One region of the Autumnicola musiva genome, then DNA from elsewhere that is predicted to be linked to it. Evidence: riboswitches for the same ligand, from Rfam matches in the RefSeq annotation. Region 1 holds a riboswitch; the other holds the start of a gene.
What was found. Region 1 has a riboswitch for thiamine pyrophosphate ahead of RM539_RS11830 (class I SAM-dependent methyltransferase). Riboswitches for the same ligand answer to the same signal wherever they lie in the genome.
Positions count from the first base shown of each region.

Region 2: linked by a shared signal. The riboswitch ahead of thiS (sulfur carrier protein ThiS) and the one ahead of RM539_RS11830 (class I SAM-dependent methyltransferase) in region 1 are both predicted to bind thiamine pyrophosphate.

Region 1 covers NZ_JAVRHK010000008.1:54,540-62,126, forward strand. Annotated here, with positions in the region: gene RM539_RS11805 (diacylglycerol/lipid kinase family protein) at 1-5, opposite strand, end outside; gene surE (5'/3'-nucleotidase SurE) at 229-954, shown strand; gene RM539_RS11815 (Trm112 family protein) at 1,098-1,388, opposite strand; gene RM539_RS11820 (thiamine phosphate synthase) at 1,385-2,038, opposite strand; gene RM539_RS11825 (AIR synthase family protein) at 2,038-3,093, opposite strand; gene RM539_RS11830 (class I SAM-dependent methyltransferase) at 3,093-3,815, opposite strand; TPP riboswitch at 3,888-3,976, opposite strand; gene RM539_RS11835 (DUF6660 family protein) at 4,115-4,429, shown strand; gene RM539_RS11840 (CusA/CzcA family heavy metal efflux RND transporter) at 4,511-7,587, shown strand, end outside.
Region 2 covers NZ_JAVRHK010000003.1:314,163-321,749, forward strand. Annotated here, with positions in the region: gene thiH (2-iminoacetate synthase ThiH) at 1-601, opposite strand, end outside; gene RM539_RS06315 (thiazole synthase) at 594-1,373, opposite strand; gene RM539_RS06320 (thiamine phosphate synthase) at 1,370-2,005, opposite strand; gene RM539_RS06325 (hydroxymethylpyrimidine/phosphomethylpyrimidine kinase) at 2,002-2,775, opposite strand; gene RM539_RS06330 (thiamine phosphate synthase) at 2,750-3,346, opposite strand; gene thiC (phosphomethylpyrimidine synthase ThiC) at 3,358-5,214, opposite strand; gene thiS (sulfur carrier protein ThiS) at 5,272-5,475, opposite strand; TPP riboswitch at 5,573-5,668, opposite strand; partial or broken gene RM539_RS06345 (glycosyltransferase family 2 protein) at 5,902-7,331, opposite strand.

The DNA of each region.
Region 1 (7,587 bases):
TTCATGGTTGGCTGGTTTCATTTCCAAATAAATATAAACACAATAATTGTACAGGTAAGCTGATTAACGAGAAGTTATGATTTTATAAAAGTATCCAATAAAATCTTTAAGAATATTTGTTAGACTCCTGTTATAGGAAATATAATTTTTTGCTGTTTTACAAGGTATAGGATGCGGGAAGAGCAGTTTTTTGTAAATTAATTGGAAAGAAAAACAAATCAATATATTATGAGAATACTGGTAACAAATGATGACGGAATTTACAGTCCCGGGCTTGCCTGCCTGGCAAAAGTAGCAGCAAAATATGGAGAGGTGATTGTAATGGCGCCTGATGTGGAACAATCTTCTATGGGACAGGCGATTACTTCCGGAAAACCTATAACTTATAAAAAGTCTCCTATTCATTTTGAAGGAATTGAAGCCTATCGGGTAAGTGGTACTCCCGCCGATTGCGTGGCACTGGGGACTCATCTATTTGAAGATATAGACCTCGTACTTTCCGGAATCAATATAGGCTCAAATTTGGGGAATTCAGCCTGGCATTCGGGAACCCTTTCTGCGGCACGACAGGCGGTTCTTTTTGATATTAGGGGAATTGCATTGAGCGTTTCGGTAGGAGAAGATGAGCCAGATTTTGAAGCGCTGGAACCTTTTGTTTCTGATGCTTTAAAGGAAGTTGTGCATGAAGACGAGCGAAAATTGCTGAATATAAACTTCCCGCGTTCTCCTGAAGGAGAAATCATCTGGACCAACCAGTCTGTTAGGCATTATGATGGCAAAGTGATCGCTAACAAAGACCCAATGGGCAGGCAACATTATTGGTTTACGGTGGTGCAAATTGAAAATGTGGAAGAAGGAACCGATCGATGGGCAATAAGGAACGGTAAAACCAGTATTACACCCATGATTCTCGACCTCACAGATCATAATTACTTAAATAGAAGAAAAGAATAGAAATGATCTATTTTTAAAAAATGGTACCTTCCCTTTTTGGGGAAGGTATCTTAAGCAACTATTTCAAAGCTTCTATTTCTGTTCAAAAATTTCTTAAAAACAGATCTTGCTTTAAGAACTTCAGCACTTTTCGTTTTCTACTTTTACTCCTTAATTTTGAAATTTTCACCCTCCACAAGCCTGAAATTTTCAATTTTCCTGCCTTTTAGATGACTTTGCCATTTTTCAAGGATTGGTTGTTCCAGTTTAAATTCCCGGTATTCATCGGGATTCATTATTGGAATGCCTTTTATGATAGGATAGATGCGTTTGCAATTATTGCAGGTAAGAAAACCTTCAATTACATTCTCTTCCAGATCTTTTGAAATACTTGTGAGTTCGATTTCTTTTTTATCAAAAGGGCAGCATAATTTATTTATGGTCGCTAATTTCATTTTTTAAGTTTTTTTAATTCAGATAAATAATCTTTGGTGGAGCTTTCAGGATCTTCCGCGCTCATTATTCCTGAAACTACAGCTATGCCGTCAAAATCTAGGTCTTTTAATTCTCTAATATTAGAATGCTGAATTCCTCCCGCAAGAAATATAGGCATATCGGTAATTCCCCTCGCTTTTTTAATAGCATCGAACGTTACCAGTTCACAACTATTATCTGTTGGGGAAGGAAAAACGGAGCAGAAGGAAATATAATCCAAATGATGCTCTTCTGCCCATTTTATAATAAATAGATCGTTGTTACAGGTTAAGCCGAAAAGCGCATTTTCTTCTGAATTATTTCTGATATTCTCGAAATCTTTAGGAATTTCGTCAAAATGAACCCCATCAGCTTTGGTCTTTTTTAGAAGTTCCCATTGGTTATTCAAAAAAACAGGAACATCCCTTTCATGACAAATTTCAGAAATGCGGTTTACCAGTTTCACCTGCTCATCTCCTGAAGTTGAAAAATGATCCCAAATCTGTACCGCGGCTATTTTCTCTTTCAGAACTTGTTCCAGCTTCAGGATTAATTCTTCTTCATTCATAGACGGATCGATCACGAGGTAAACACCTCCTGAGATTTGCCTTTTCTGCTTCTGCTTCTTCATTATTTCCATTTTTCATTATATGCTTTAAAAAATGCCGCCCAGTATGGATCCTGTTCAAAATAAGGCAAACCCTTACTTTCTCCATTTTCAACCAACTTAATTCCTTCTTCCTTTTTAGTGATTTTACCAACCGCCTTACAGGGAATATCTTCTTTTTCAAGTCTTTTAATAACCTCCTTTTCTGTTCCCTTTTTACAGGTGATAATCATGGAGCCCGCGCCTATACTATATCGCGGATCTATAGAAAACAACCTGCAAATTTCCTGCTGGGTATGGGCTATGGGAAGTAAGTCATCATTAATACTGGCACCGTTACCAGATGCTTTTACCAATTCGTAAATAGCGCCTAAAACGCCACCTTCAGTCACATCGTGCATGGCGGTAACATCTTTATGTTTCTCATTTTCTCCTACGGCAGTAAGTGCATCTTTTAAAGAAGAGGTTTTATAAAACATCCTGCAGCTTTCCTCAAAAACTTCTTTGCCAAGTTTATTCTTTACGGTCTCCGGAAAACTCATCCCAAGGATGGAAGACGAAGAAATTGCGCAGGTTTTTGTTACCAGGATCACATCCCCGGGCGCGGCATTTTTTGATACCAAAATATCCTTTTTGGGAGCTATGGTTGTAAAAGTACCGCCACCGGCGATGGTGGAGTTCTGGCCTTCAATAAATCCGGTATGCCCACCGGTAATTGCAGTTCCAATTTCCTGGCAGAATTTGTGGATGTATTCCCAGTAAATTTTAAAATCTTTCTGCGGAAAATTCCCCGGTAAATTCAATACAAACTGTGCGTACATGGGCGCAAATCCTGTAGTAGCCATATCATTGGCCATAAGGTGCACCGAAAGCCATGCCGATTCTTCCAACCCCAGAGAAGGAATGAGCGAAAGCGGGTCACTTGTTGAAGCCATTGCCAGGCCATTGGGTAAATCTACCAAAGAAACGTCTACACCAAAGCCGGGGCCAACGCTTACCTCTTTTCGTGGAAATCCACAGTTATCGAAAATAACTTCTTTAAAAATATCATTGTCAATTTTTCCGGTTTCTTTACTCATTAGTCAACATCTTTAAATTGCACATATAGTCCGAAGAAATCTCCGTAAGGCAGGCTCCACTGTTGTACGGGAAACCATTTTGGCAGGCCGGTACAGGACCATTCTATGGTATATTCCCTGCCTTTTAAAGCTTCATTAATTATAGCGGTTAATTTCTTGGGAGTATAGAAAGTTGCGGTAAGGTAAAACGGGTTTTTTCCAAATAGCTCCTGTATTCTCCTGCGGGCAACCTTGGGGGAATTTCTGTTCATCATTCCCATGGCTATCCCGTATTTTCCCACCCTTGCAGCTTCGCGAATTACTTTTACGGGATCTTTATAATATTCAAAAGTGGTAATAAATGCCAGTGAATCGAAAGTATTGTCTTTAAAAGGCATATTATGTGAATCTGCCATTACCAGGTCACCTTCAAACAAATTAATTGCCTGGGAGAGCATTAGCGGAGAAATATCCCCACCGGTAGCTTCAATTCCTATTTCCTTCCACCACCGGGTAAAACGGGTGGTGCCGCATCCAAATTCAAGAAGGGTTTTAACCCTGCTGTCTTTGGAAACCAGTTGTTCCATTACCTTTTTCTGCCATACTTCAGCTCTTTTGTATCTTCCTTCATACCATTGTTCATAGGTATCGGTATGTTCACGGTTAAAAAACCATTCCGGTCTTTCCTGCCAGTTCTGTTGCGTCCTCGGCAGCAACTGAAAATCCTTTTTCTCTATTTCCATCTTAAAATGTTTAAACAAAAAACTCCATTCTGCAACCTGATATTACCAGACAGAATGGAGTTTAAAATGGAAAATATTTTAAAACTGCATCCCTACGTTGGCATTATCCATATCAGGTTTCGGGTATTTCTCAGCTTTTTACGGCACCCCGTGCATTCAATTCAAAGTTAAGATTTAAAATTTGGAAAATAATTCTTTCAGAAGATATTTATAACGATTTACAATTCTTCTTTGTGATTAATAATATGCTTTTTAAGCTGAAGGGTTAAAAAGTACCGGAGCTTTTTTATATTTGCAGTGTGAAAATTATCGTCGCAATATTATCTTTTTATTTCCTGGGGCTCAATATAGTGCCCTGTGGCGATGATAGTGCCTTGGTTTCCGAAGATCAGCAGGAAACAATTTCAGAGCTGGACACCCAGCATTCCCATGATAAAGAAGCCGATTCCTGTTCACCTTTTTGCCAGTGTCATTGCTGTCACGTTCATGTGGTAAATTTTCAAACTTCAGAATCGCCGCTAATTGAGCAGCATATTTCAACTCTTGTTATTGCAAACGCTGTTAATTCGGGTGACGAAATTCCCGATACTCATTTTCAGCCACCGCGGGTTTAATTCAGTTTTACAGGGATAATTATATCCCGAAGTCAAAGCCGTTCTAAGGCTATTTTTAAACTGAATTAAATTCTGAATTCTATGATTAACAAAATCATTGATTTTTCAATCAATAATAAATTTATTATTGGGTTGCTTACCTGCGTACTTATTGGTGCGGGTATCTGGAGCATGATTAAAGTTCCGGTAGATGCGCAGCCCGATATCACCAATAATCAGGTGCAGGTGATTACCCAGGCTCCCAATTTGGGAACAGAGGATATTGAGCAATTTGTTACTTATCCGGTTGAGGTGGCCATGAGCAACCTTCCCGGGGTAAGTGAAATTCGTTCGGTCTCCAGATTTGGACTTTCTGTAGTTACCATTGTTTTTGATGATGAGCTGGGCACTTATTTGCCGCGCCAGCTCGTAGCTGAAAAGCTGAACGCCGTAAAAGAAGAAATTCCCGAAGGTTTTGGTAAACCTTCTATGGGGCCAATTTCCACAGGCCTGGGCGAAATATACCAGTATACTCTTGAAGTTGAAGAGGAATATAAAGCTGAATATTCTCCTACTGAACTCAGGACGATTCAGGACTGGATTGTACGCCGGCAAATGGCCATGGTACCCGGAGTAGTGGAAGTAAACGGTGTAGGTGGCAGGATAAAACAATTTGAAATTGCTGTAAATCCCGAAGAATTGCGTGCTATCGGGCTGAGTATTTCTGATGTTTTTAATGCCCTGGAACTTAATAATGCCAATACCGGCGGTGCTTATATTGAAAAGGACCATCAGGCAAACTTTATTCGCGGGGAAGGCCTGGCCCGCAGTGTGGAAGACCTGGAAAAAATTGTGGTAAAAAATTCTGATGGCATTCCTGTTACCATTCAAGATGTTGCCGATGTGAAAATTGGTAGCGCAGTGCGATACGGAGCACTTACAAAAAATGGCGAAGGCGAAACTGTTGGCGGCATGGTGATGATGTTAAAAGGTGCCAATTCCAATGAAGTGATTGACAATGTAAAGAACCGGATTGTGCAAATCCAGAAGTCGTTGCCGGAAGGAGTTTCTATAAAACCATTTCTGGACCGTAGTGAACTCATAAGCGAAACCACTTCTACCGTAACCGGAAATCTTTTGGAAGGCGGGCTTATTGTAATTTTCGTGTTGGTCCTGCTGCTGGGCAACTGGCGCGGAGGCCTAATTGTTGCTTCTACAATTCCTTTATCCCTTTTGTTCGCTTTTATCCTGATGAATATTTTTGATGTTTGGGCCAACCTTATGAGCCTGGGAGCCATCGATTTTGGAATTATCGTAGATGGCGCGGTGATTATCGTAGAAAGTACGGTATTCCTGCTTCATCAGCGCATTTTAGAGAACAGGAAAATTGATAACATAGAGCGGGATGAGATCGCTTCTTCTTCAGCAAAAAAGATGATGAATTCGGCATTTTTCGGCCAGCTGATTATCCTTATTGTTTTTCTTCCAATTCTTGCCCTGCAAGGCGTAGAGGGCAAAATGTTTCGGCCCATGGCGCTAACCTTTATTTTCGCCATGATAGGGGCAATGCTGTTATGTCTTACTTATGTGCCTATGATTTCTTCGCTATTTTTGAAGGAATCCCCAAAGCAAAAGAATTCCTGGGGAGACAAAATTATAAGCTTTGCCCAAAGAAAGTATGAACCGCTTTTAAAAACTTCTCTCAAAAGAGCCAAAATTGTGCTTGGTTCTGCAGTGGTACTTTTCGCTGTGGCTGTTTTCTTATTCACAAGAATGGGGGGTGAATTTATTCCGCAGCTGGATGAAGGGGATATCGCTTTTCACATTATTCTGAAACCGGGCAGTTCGCTGTCTGAAGGTATAGCCACTTCAACTAAAATTGAAAAATTACTGCTGAACGAATTTCCTGAAATCGAACAGGTGGTAAGTAGGTTTGGTGTTTCAGATGTTCCCACAGATCCCATGCCGATGGATTTAGGTGACAGTTTTATTATTCTGAAACCAAAGTCGGAGTGGACTTCCGCAGAAACAAAAGATGAACTTATTGCCGAAATTAAGAAAACCATTGGTGTTATTCCGGGAGTTAGCTACGAATTTACCCAGCCGGTGGAAATGCGTTTTAATGAACTTTTAACCGGAGTGCGCGAAGATGTGGCGGTGAAACTATATGGGGAAGACCTGGAAGTTCTGGCTGCCAAGGCTAATGAAATGGGGAAGATTATTAGCGGTGTAGATGGAGTGGCAGATCTTAAAGTGGAAGCTACCTCGGGCCTGCCACAAATTACGGTGAATTACAATCGCAGTAAACTGGCGCAGTACGGGCTACAGGTAAATCAACTGAATTCTCTTATTCAATCGGCTTTTGCAGGAGGTAAGGCAGGGGTGATTTTTGAAGGGGAAAAACGTTTTGACCTGGTGGTTCGTCTGGCGGAAAGTGAGCGTACAAATATTGAAAATATCAGGAATTTATATGTCACACTGCTTTCTGGGACTCAGGTACCGTTAAGGGAAGTAGCGCAGATTTCTTATCAGCCCGGCCCTATGCAGATAAGCAGGGACAACACCAACCGCAGGACGTATGTGGGAGTGAACATAAGGAACCGCGATGTGAAATCTGTAGTTAGCGATATTCAACAGAAACTGGATGAGGAATTGCAATTACCGCCGGGATATTATATTAGGTATGGCGGCGCTTTCGAAAATTTTGAACGCGCCAGCGAACGGCTGCAAATAGTTGTTCCCATTGCTCTGCTGCTGATTTTTATCCTTATTTATTTTGCTTTAAAATCCTTTAAACAAACCACCATGATCTATATGGCCATTCCGCTGGCAGCCATTGGCGGAGTATATGCGTTGTGGCTGCGGGATATGCCTTTTAGTATTTCGGCAGGAGTTGGTTTTATAGTGCTTTTTGGGGTTGCTGTTTTAAATGGACTCGTATTGATTAGCGGATTAAATGAGCTGAAAGAAGAGGGAGTCACCAGTTTAAGCCAACGTTTAAAAGAAGGCACAAAACGAAGGATAAGGCCAATATTGCTTACTGCTTTAACCGATGTGCTGGGATTTTTACCAATGGCGGTTTCCGGCTCGGCAGGGGCCGAGGTGCAGCGGCCTTTGGCAACAGTGGTAATAGGCGGTTTAATCACTTCTACTTTACTCACGCTGTTTATCCTGCCTAT
Region 2 (7,587 bases), on a different contig from region 1:
TTGACTTTTTTCCTTTAGGATGATGAATTTTATAAGTCTCCCGGTGATAAGTTTCCTGGTACACCAATGTGGCGTAGAGTCCATTTTCAATCAACCTTTCGTATTCATCCTGATCCAATGGCTGAATTTCAATGGAAATATTGGAGAAATAAGATCTCAGCAGTTTTACCGCGTTACACATATAATCAACCCCCACCGTCTTATTGGCCTCACCCGTTACCAGCAGAATGTGGTCGTAGCCTTTTGACTTTAAGAATTCGGCTTCCTTTATTATTTCAGTATCGCTCAAAGTTTTCCTGGGAATTTTATTCGTCATACTGAAGCCGCAATAGGTGCAAATATTCTGGCACTCATTGCTCAGGTACATTGGAGCGTACATCTGCATTGTATTCCCAAAGCGTTTTTTGGTGATCGCTTTGCTCTGCTGCGCCATTTGTTCGAGAAAAGGTTTTGCGGCAGGAGAGATCAGGGCCTTGAAATCTTCCAGATCCCTCTTCCTGCTTTGCAATGCAGAAAGTACATCAGCTTCTGTTTTGGAAAAAATGCTTTGCAGCACCTCATCCCAGGAATAATTGCTTAATGTGTCTTTAAAACTATTCATAGAGAAATTGTGTTAAAGGGCTACTGGCTTCGGCTTGCTGTCTTTGTGGAGCCAACTTCGCCGTGTAGGCGAGTCTTCCTGCTTCCACAGCGAGTTTAAAAGCTTTTGCTATTTCTACCGGATTAGGGGAAACTGCAATCGCCGTATTTACCAGAACAGCATCGGCACCAATTTCCATCGCCTGAGCGGCGTGAGACGGACTTCCGATTCCCGCATCTACAATAACCGGCACGTTGCTTTGTTCAATAATAATCTCCAGGAAGTCCTGGGTTTTTAATCCTTTGTTGCTGCCAATTGGCGCACCTAAAGGCATCACGCACTGCGCTCCCACTTCCTCGAGCCGCTTACACAACACAGGATCTGCATGAATGTAAGGCATTACCACAAAACCAATTTTCACCAGCTCTTCACAGGCTTTTAAAGTTTCTACAGGGTCTGGAAGTAAGTATTTAGGATCTGGATGTATCTCTACTTTTACCCAGTTTGTTTCCAGGGCTTCCCTTGCCATTTGAGCAGCAAATATAGCTTCCTGGGCGTTCCGCACTCCCGAGGTGTTCGGGAGAAGGCTAATGTGGGGGTTTTTTAAAGCAGAGATCATTTGATCATCGTCATTTCCCGGTTCCACCCTTTTTAAAGCTACGGTTACCAGCTCACTTTCTGAAGCTAAAATCGTCTGTTGCATTACTGTTGAAGAGCTAAATTTTCCTGTTCCCGTAAACAAACGGGAAGAAAAAGTTTTATCTGTTATTTTTAATTGATCTGTGTTGCTCATAGTTGTTTTTCTGAAAATTGATTGTGTATTTCCCGAAAGATCATTTCAGGTTGCGGATGTGTTGTGAGCCATCCGGAAATAGCTACCCCATGGACTCCGCTTTCTGCTAAAACCGGAAGATCTTCCGGAATAATTCCTCCAATAGCGATTACAGGAATTGAATTCCCCTTAGTACGAAGACTATTTAGTAGCTTCCGGTAACCTTCTGCTCCTAATATTGAGCTGAGTTTCTTTTTTGTGGTAGTAAACCGGAAGGGGCCGAGACCAATATAATCTACTTGCTTTTTACAAAGGCCTTCGCAATCTTCCAGCGTGTTAGCCGTTCCTCCAATAATCTTATCTGGCCCCAAAAGTTTTCTGGCTGCCAAAGGACACTTGTCTTCCTTTCCCAAATGAACACCATCGGCATTTACCTTTTTTGCCACCTCCGGAAAATCGTTAATTATCAGTTTAACCGGGAAATCTATACAAATTTCTTTTGCCGCTTTTGCTGTTTTCAGAACCGTCTCAAAAGATTCGTCTTTAAGGCGCAGCTGAACCCAGTCTGCTCCTGCGGCACACATCCTGAGAATGTTTTCCAGGTGTTCAATGGGAGTTTCTCCCTGAGATATGTAGTGTAAGTTTGAGATCATACGTTGTGGTATCCTAATAAGGTTTTGTTTGATGCTAATACTTTTTCGATGTAATCTTTTGCTTTTCGTGCAGCTTCCGGAAGGGAATTGCCCAAAGCCAGATGTGCTGCAACTGCCGAAGATAAGACGCATCCGCTGCCGTGTTTTTCGGTACAGTCGGTTCGCCCGGGTTTAAAGCTTAGGCTTTCTCCTTCTGTAGTGAACAATTCGTCCAATCCAATTGCTTCCGACCGATGTCCTCCCTTAAGGTACAAGTTAGTTTTGCTGCTTATTTTCCGGATTGCTTCTTCCATAGTTGATTCGGGATAAAACATGTTCAATTCATCCAAATTTGGAGTGATTAGGAATATCCTTTCAAGAATGGATTTCAGCTTTTTCTGAAATTCCTGAACCTCCTGAAAAGTGAATCCGCTACTTGATTTTAGAACCGGATCCCAAATAATTCTGATGCTACTGTTCTTCTCAAACAGTCTGTCAATCAGATTATTTAAAACCTGATGATTTTCTACAATTCCGATTTTTACCACTTCCACAGGAAAACTTTCCAGTAAAAGTTCCAGTTGCTGAAGAATGATAGCTTCAGAAGTCCAGTGGCAGGCTTCGAATTTTTCATCATTCTGAATGGTATTCGCAGTATTTACCGCCAGCCCGTAACATTTAAGGTTTTCAAAGGTTTTAATATCAGCCATTAAACCTGCTCCAACTGAAGGATCAAATCCTGCAATGCTTAAAACAAAAGGTCTGTTATTGGTAAACATTTCTGTATTCATTGTAAATCCCTGTAAAAGCCTGTTCCTTATCTTCTGCGGTCCAAACGGCTCCAAGTACCGCTACTCCCGCATATCCCATTTCTTTTGCTCTCATAATTTTATCTGCTTTAATTCCGCCCAAAGCAATTATTTGGTGCGGCAGGTTTCCTACATTAAATTTCTTTCCCGCATATCTCTTTTTGGAAACAGAAGTAAACACCGGACTTAAAAAAACATAATCAAATGCTGAAGCTTCATTTTCCAAATTTTCCTGATCGTGAAAAGAAGAACTCACGGTAAAACCTTTCAATTGGAATCGGTTGGCAGAGGCTGATAGATCTTCCTGTTCTCTTCTAAAATTTTCTTTTAAATGAATTCCTTTTACCGAAAAAACATCAGCTAAGTGATGATGCTCATGAAGTATCATCTTTTGAAGGTATTTTTCTTCAAAATTTGATAGCCATAGCTTCATATCTTCTTCGGCCATTCCCGGTTTTCGAACGTGCAAAAGGGGCAGCCCGGACTCGAAAAATCGGGTGAGCTGTTCCCTTTCAGCAGCAATATTTTCTTCCGAAGTAAAAAGAATCAACATCTAATTTCAGCTTACAGGTAAACTTCGCTTCCTTTTGCTTTAAATTCTTCCGATTTTTTCTTCATTCCTTCCTCGATCGCCTCGTGAGTGTCCATTCCGTTTTCTTCAGCAAAATTTCGCACGTCCTGCGTAATTTTCATAGAACAGAAATTTGGTCCGCACATAGAACAGAAATGGGCTACTTTAGCATTTTCAGAAGGTAAAGTCTCATCGTGGTAAGACCTCGCCGTATCCGGATCAAGTGCCAAATTAAACTGATCTTCCCATCTGAATTCAAAACGTGCTTTACTCAGCGCATCATCCCTGTGTTGTGCCCCGGGATGACCTTTAGCCAGATCTGCAGCGTGGGCAGCGATCTTATAAGTGATCACTCCTTCTTTTACATCGTCCCTGTTAGGCAGCCCCAAATGTTCCTTTGGTGTCACATAACATAGCATCGCACATCCAAACCAGCCTATCATGGCTGCGCCAATCCCGCTGGTGATGTGGTCGTAACCAGGAGCGATATCTGTGGTCAATGGGCCTAAAGTATAAAAAGGTGCTTCCCCACAAACCTCCAGTTGCTTATCCATATTCTCTTTTATCATATGCATTGGGATATGGCCGGGTCCTTCTATAATGCACTGTACATCGTGTTTCCAGGCAATTTTAGTAAGTTCCCCCAAAGTTTCAAGTTCGGCGAATTGCGCATAGTCATTGGCATCGGCAATACTTCCGGGACGTAAACCGTCTCCCAGTGAGAAGGAAACATCATAAGCTTTCATGATTTCGCAAATTTCCTCAAAATGCGTGTACAGGAAGCTTTCTTTATGATGTGCCAGGCACCATTTTGCCATGATCGAGCCGCCACGGGAAACCAATCCTGTTACCCTTTTTGCGGTATGGGGAACATAAGCTAACCGCACTCCGGCGTGAATGGTGAAATAGTCCACTCCCTGCTCGGCCTGCTCAATGAGCGTATCCCTGAAAATTTCCCAGGTAAGATCTTCGGCTTTTCCATTTACTTTTTCCAGCGCCTGATAAATAGGCACGGTTCCAATTGGCACCGGAGAATTTCTCAGGATCCATTCGCGGGTTTCGTGGATGTTTTTTCCGGTGGAAAGATCCATGATGGTATCTGCTCCCCAACGGCAGGCCCAGACTGCTTTTTCCACTTCTTCCTCAATAGAAGAGGTTACCGCTGAATTCCCGATGTTGGCATTAATCTTCACGAGAAAGTTCCGCCCAATGATCATAGGTTCATTTTCCGGGTGGTTAATGTTGGAAGGAATAATTGCTCTCCCTCGGGCGACCTCATCCCTTACAAATTCCGGGGTAATTACCTTTGGGATACTGGCTCCAAAGCTGTTTCCGGGATGTTGTTCTGAGATCTGTTTGATCTCTTCCAGCTTCTGATTTTCACGAATGGCAATGTATTCCATTTCCGGAGTGATAATTCCTTTCCGGGCGTAGTGCATCTGGGTCACATTCTGTCCCGGCTTTGCCTTAAGAGGCTTTCTGTTCCTTTTAAACCGAAGTTCGTCCAGTTTCTCATTTTTCTCCCTTTCGCGTCCGTAAGCCGAAGAAAGACCGGGTAACTGTTCTACATCTTCCCGGGCGGCAATCCAGCTGTTGCGAATAGGCATCAGCCCTTTCCTTACATCGATTTCTACTGATGGATCTGTATACGGTCCACTGGTGTCATAGACTAAAACAGGATCGTTTTTTTCTACTTTTCCGTTAAATTTATCCACTGTGTCATCCAGGGATATTTTCCGCATCGGGACTTTTATATCCAGATGGATCTTTCCGCTTACATAAACCTTTTCGGAATTGGGAAAAGGTGCGCGGCTAATGGTTTGCTGCTTTGGAGTCTGGTCCTGTTTCATAATTACTTTCTGTTTAGTGCTAATAGTTTTGCTTCCGGAAATTCTTCCGAAGCATATTTATCCTCCCTGAGTAGCCCTGATAATGAGTACGTTTTCACCTTCGGCTAATTCACGTTTGGTCCAGTCGCTTTTAGAAATAATCTGATTGTTGACAGCCACAGCAATTCCTTTTTCAGAAATAGCCAGCTGCGTCAGGAGATCCTGAAGATTGGATGGTGAATTAAAAGTGTGGGCGGTGTTGTTTACGTTTACAGTTATCATTTTTTTGATATTTAATAGCTGTAAACTGCAGGGGGATTCCCTAAAGAAAAAGTAAATACAAACCAGAATTCCTCCAAAACGGAACTATGGTAGAAAATATGTAGATAACACTTTTCCCTTCGCGGGTATTAACCGGATCAGGTTCAAAGGGTTTTATCTCAGCTGATTATAATCAGCACCCCTAAAGTTTACTTTTCGAAGATAAGGGGTTTTGTCTGGAAATAAAAAATATTTTTTCTTATAACTTTAAATCGTACTTCATTAAAGAATAAGATTCGTGGGGGTTATCCGTTAGCGGGTTCTAAGAGTTAAAAACCTTACTCCCGTTTGGTAGTCAATTATCAATAGTTATCTAAAAAAGAAATTTTCTGAAGGTGTAAGCCTTCAGAAAATTTATAAAATTCAATTATTTAACTCTGGCCCAAACTAATTTTTCTGTGGTAAATCACGGGTTAACCACCCTCTTTTACTAGCCGTGGCCATTGCATAAGGGGTAATCCAGAATATACCAAATGTATAAAAAATACTGTAGGAATAGGCCCAGGAAGCTTCAAAGAAATTATATTTTTTTGCGTAAAATAGAGCCGGAAGGCTTGAAAATATAAAAACACTTAGCAGTGTGGAACTGATAAACAAAATTGGATGTGAAAGCAATAAAATGATCATAACCAGTAACAGCGGATAAGCCGTTAACATTTGCATCCATTGATTTAAGAGTAATATACGAGGACCGGATTTTGATCCCTCGCGGAATGATTTAAAAAACAAATTTTGACATCATAAGATTTTCCCGAACATTGCTCCTTTCCCAACGTGTAAACATCTTATGTAAAGCACTAAATCTTTCCGGTATGTTGGTGTGGACATAGGCATTACGTTGGAATAATACATGATAGCCTTGTTTAAGGATCATAGTGGTCATTGCGCGATCTTCACCAATATCGGTTGTTTTTCCCATAAAAGTTTGGTTAATCCACTGCGGCAGGCAGGACATAACCGCTTTACTTAGATAGGCAGCCAGGGCGCCGGGAGTACATAATACAGAACCCAATACACTCTGAGCAGATCTTATGAATTCAAAACTAAAATACAAAACTAACATTTAACATCCTGGGAATGATCGCTTTTTCATTATTGAGAACCCGCACATTTCCCGCTACCGCGCCACAGTTTTTATTAGAAATGAATGGAGATACAAGATTACGCAAAGTGTCTTCCTCTACAATAGAGTCACTATCTACGGTTACAAAGACCTCTCCTTTAGCCAGTTTGAAACCACGATATAAGGCATGTCGTTTCCCCTTATTAGTGGGTTGCTGGTAAATTGATACACGAGCTCCCAATTGATCCTTGGCCTTTTTCATCCAGTGCCAGGTATCATCTTTACTACCATCATCAATGGCAATTAATTGTATTTTTTCTGCAGGATAATTGCTCTCAACTAAACTATGCAATGTGGACCAGACTTGTTTACCTTCATTATAAGCAGGCACTATAACAGTACAAAAAGGTAATTCCTCGTCTGTAACAGATGGAACTGGCTTATAGCGAAAAAACAACCTGGCAATATATAGTAAAAAGCAAATTTTAAATATTAATAAGAAGCTTGTGAGAATTATAAATAACATACCTGCCAATGAATCCATTCTATTTAGATTCATTTCCTGAAATTCAGCCTGGAATAGGTAAACACAAAAAGCTGAACCGATTAAAAGTATAAAAGTGCCTAATAAAATAAGAAGGTGCCTGGTGCTCCAGGAAACCTTCCTGAAATCCTTATCTGAACCTGAAAAACGTTCTCTTCCGGCGCCATATGAAGAATCTTCTTTTTTTGGTTTGTTATTGTCTGTTTTTATTATTTCAGCTGGAGCTGAAGCAGAAAATCTGATATTCTTATTCATGTGGTTTTTTAAAATCTTATTTGTTTTCTATGTGTTTACCAGTTCCATATTCTTTGATAGAACCATAAAACTTTATATATGTGCTGGGATTCAATCTTTATACCATTAGCTAAAATCAATTGATTCCAATTAATTAGGATTGATTACTGTGGGGAATAGATGTGGTGCAGTTGGAAAATTGTAGATATAATTCCCAATCTATGGGCCGGGG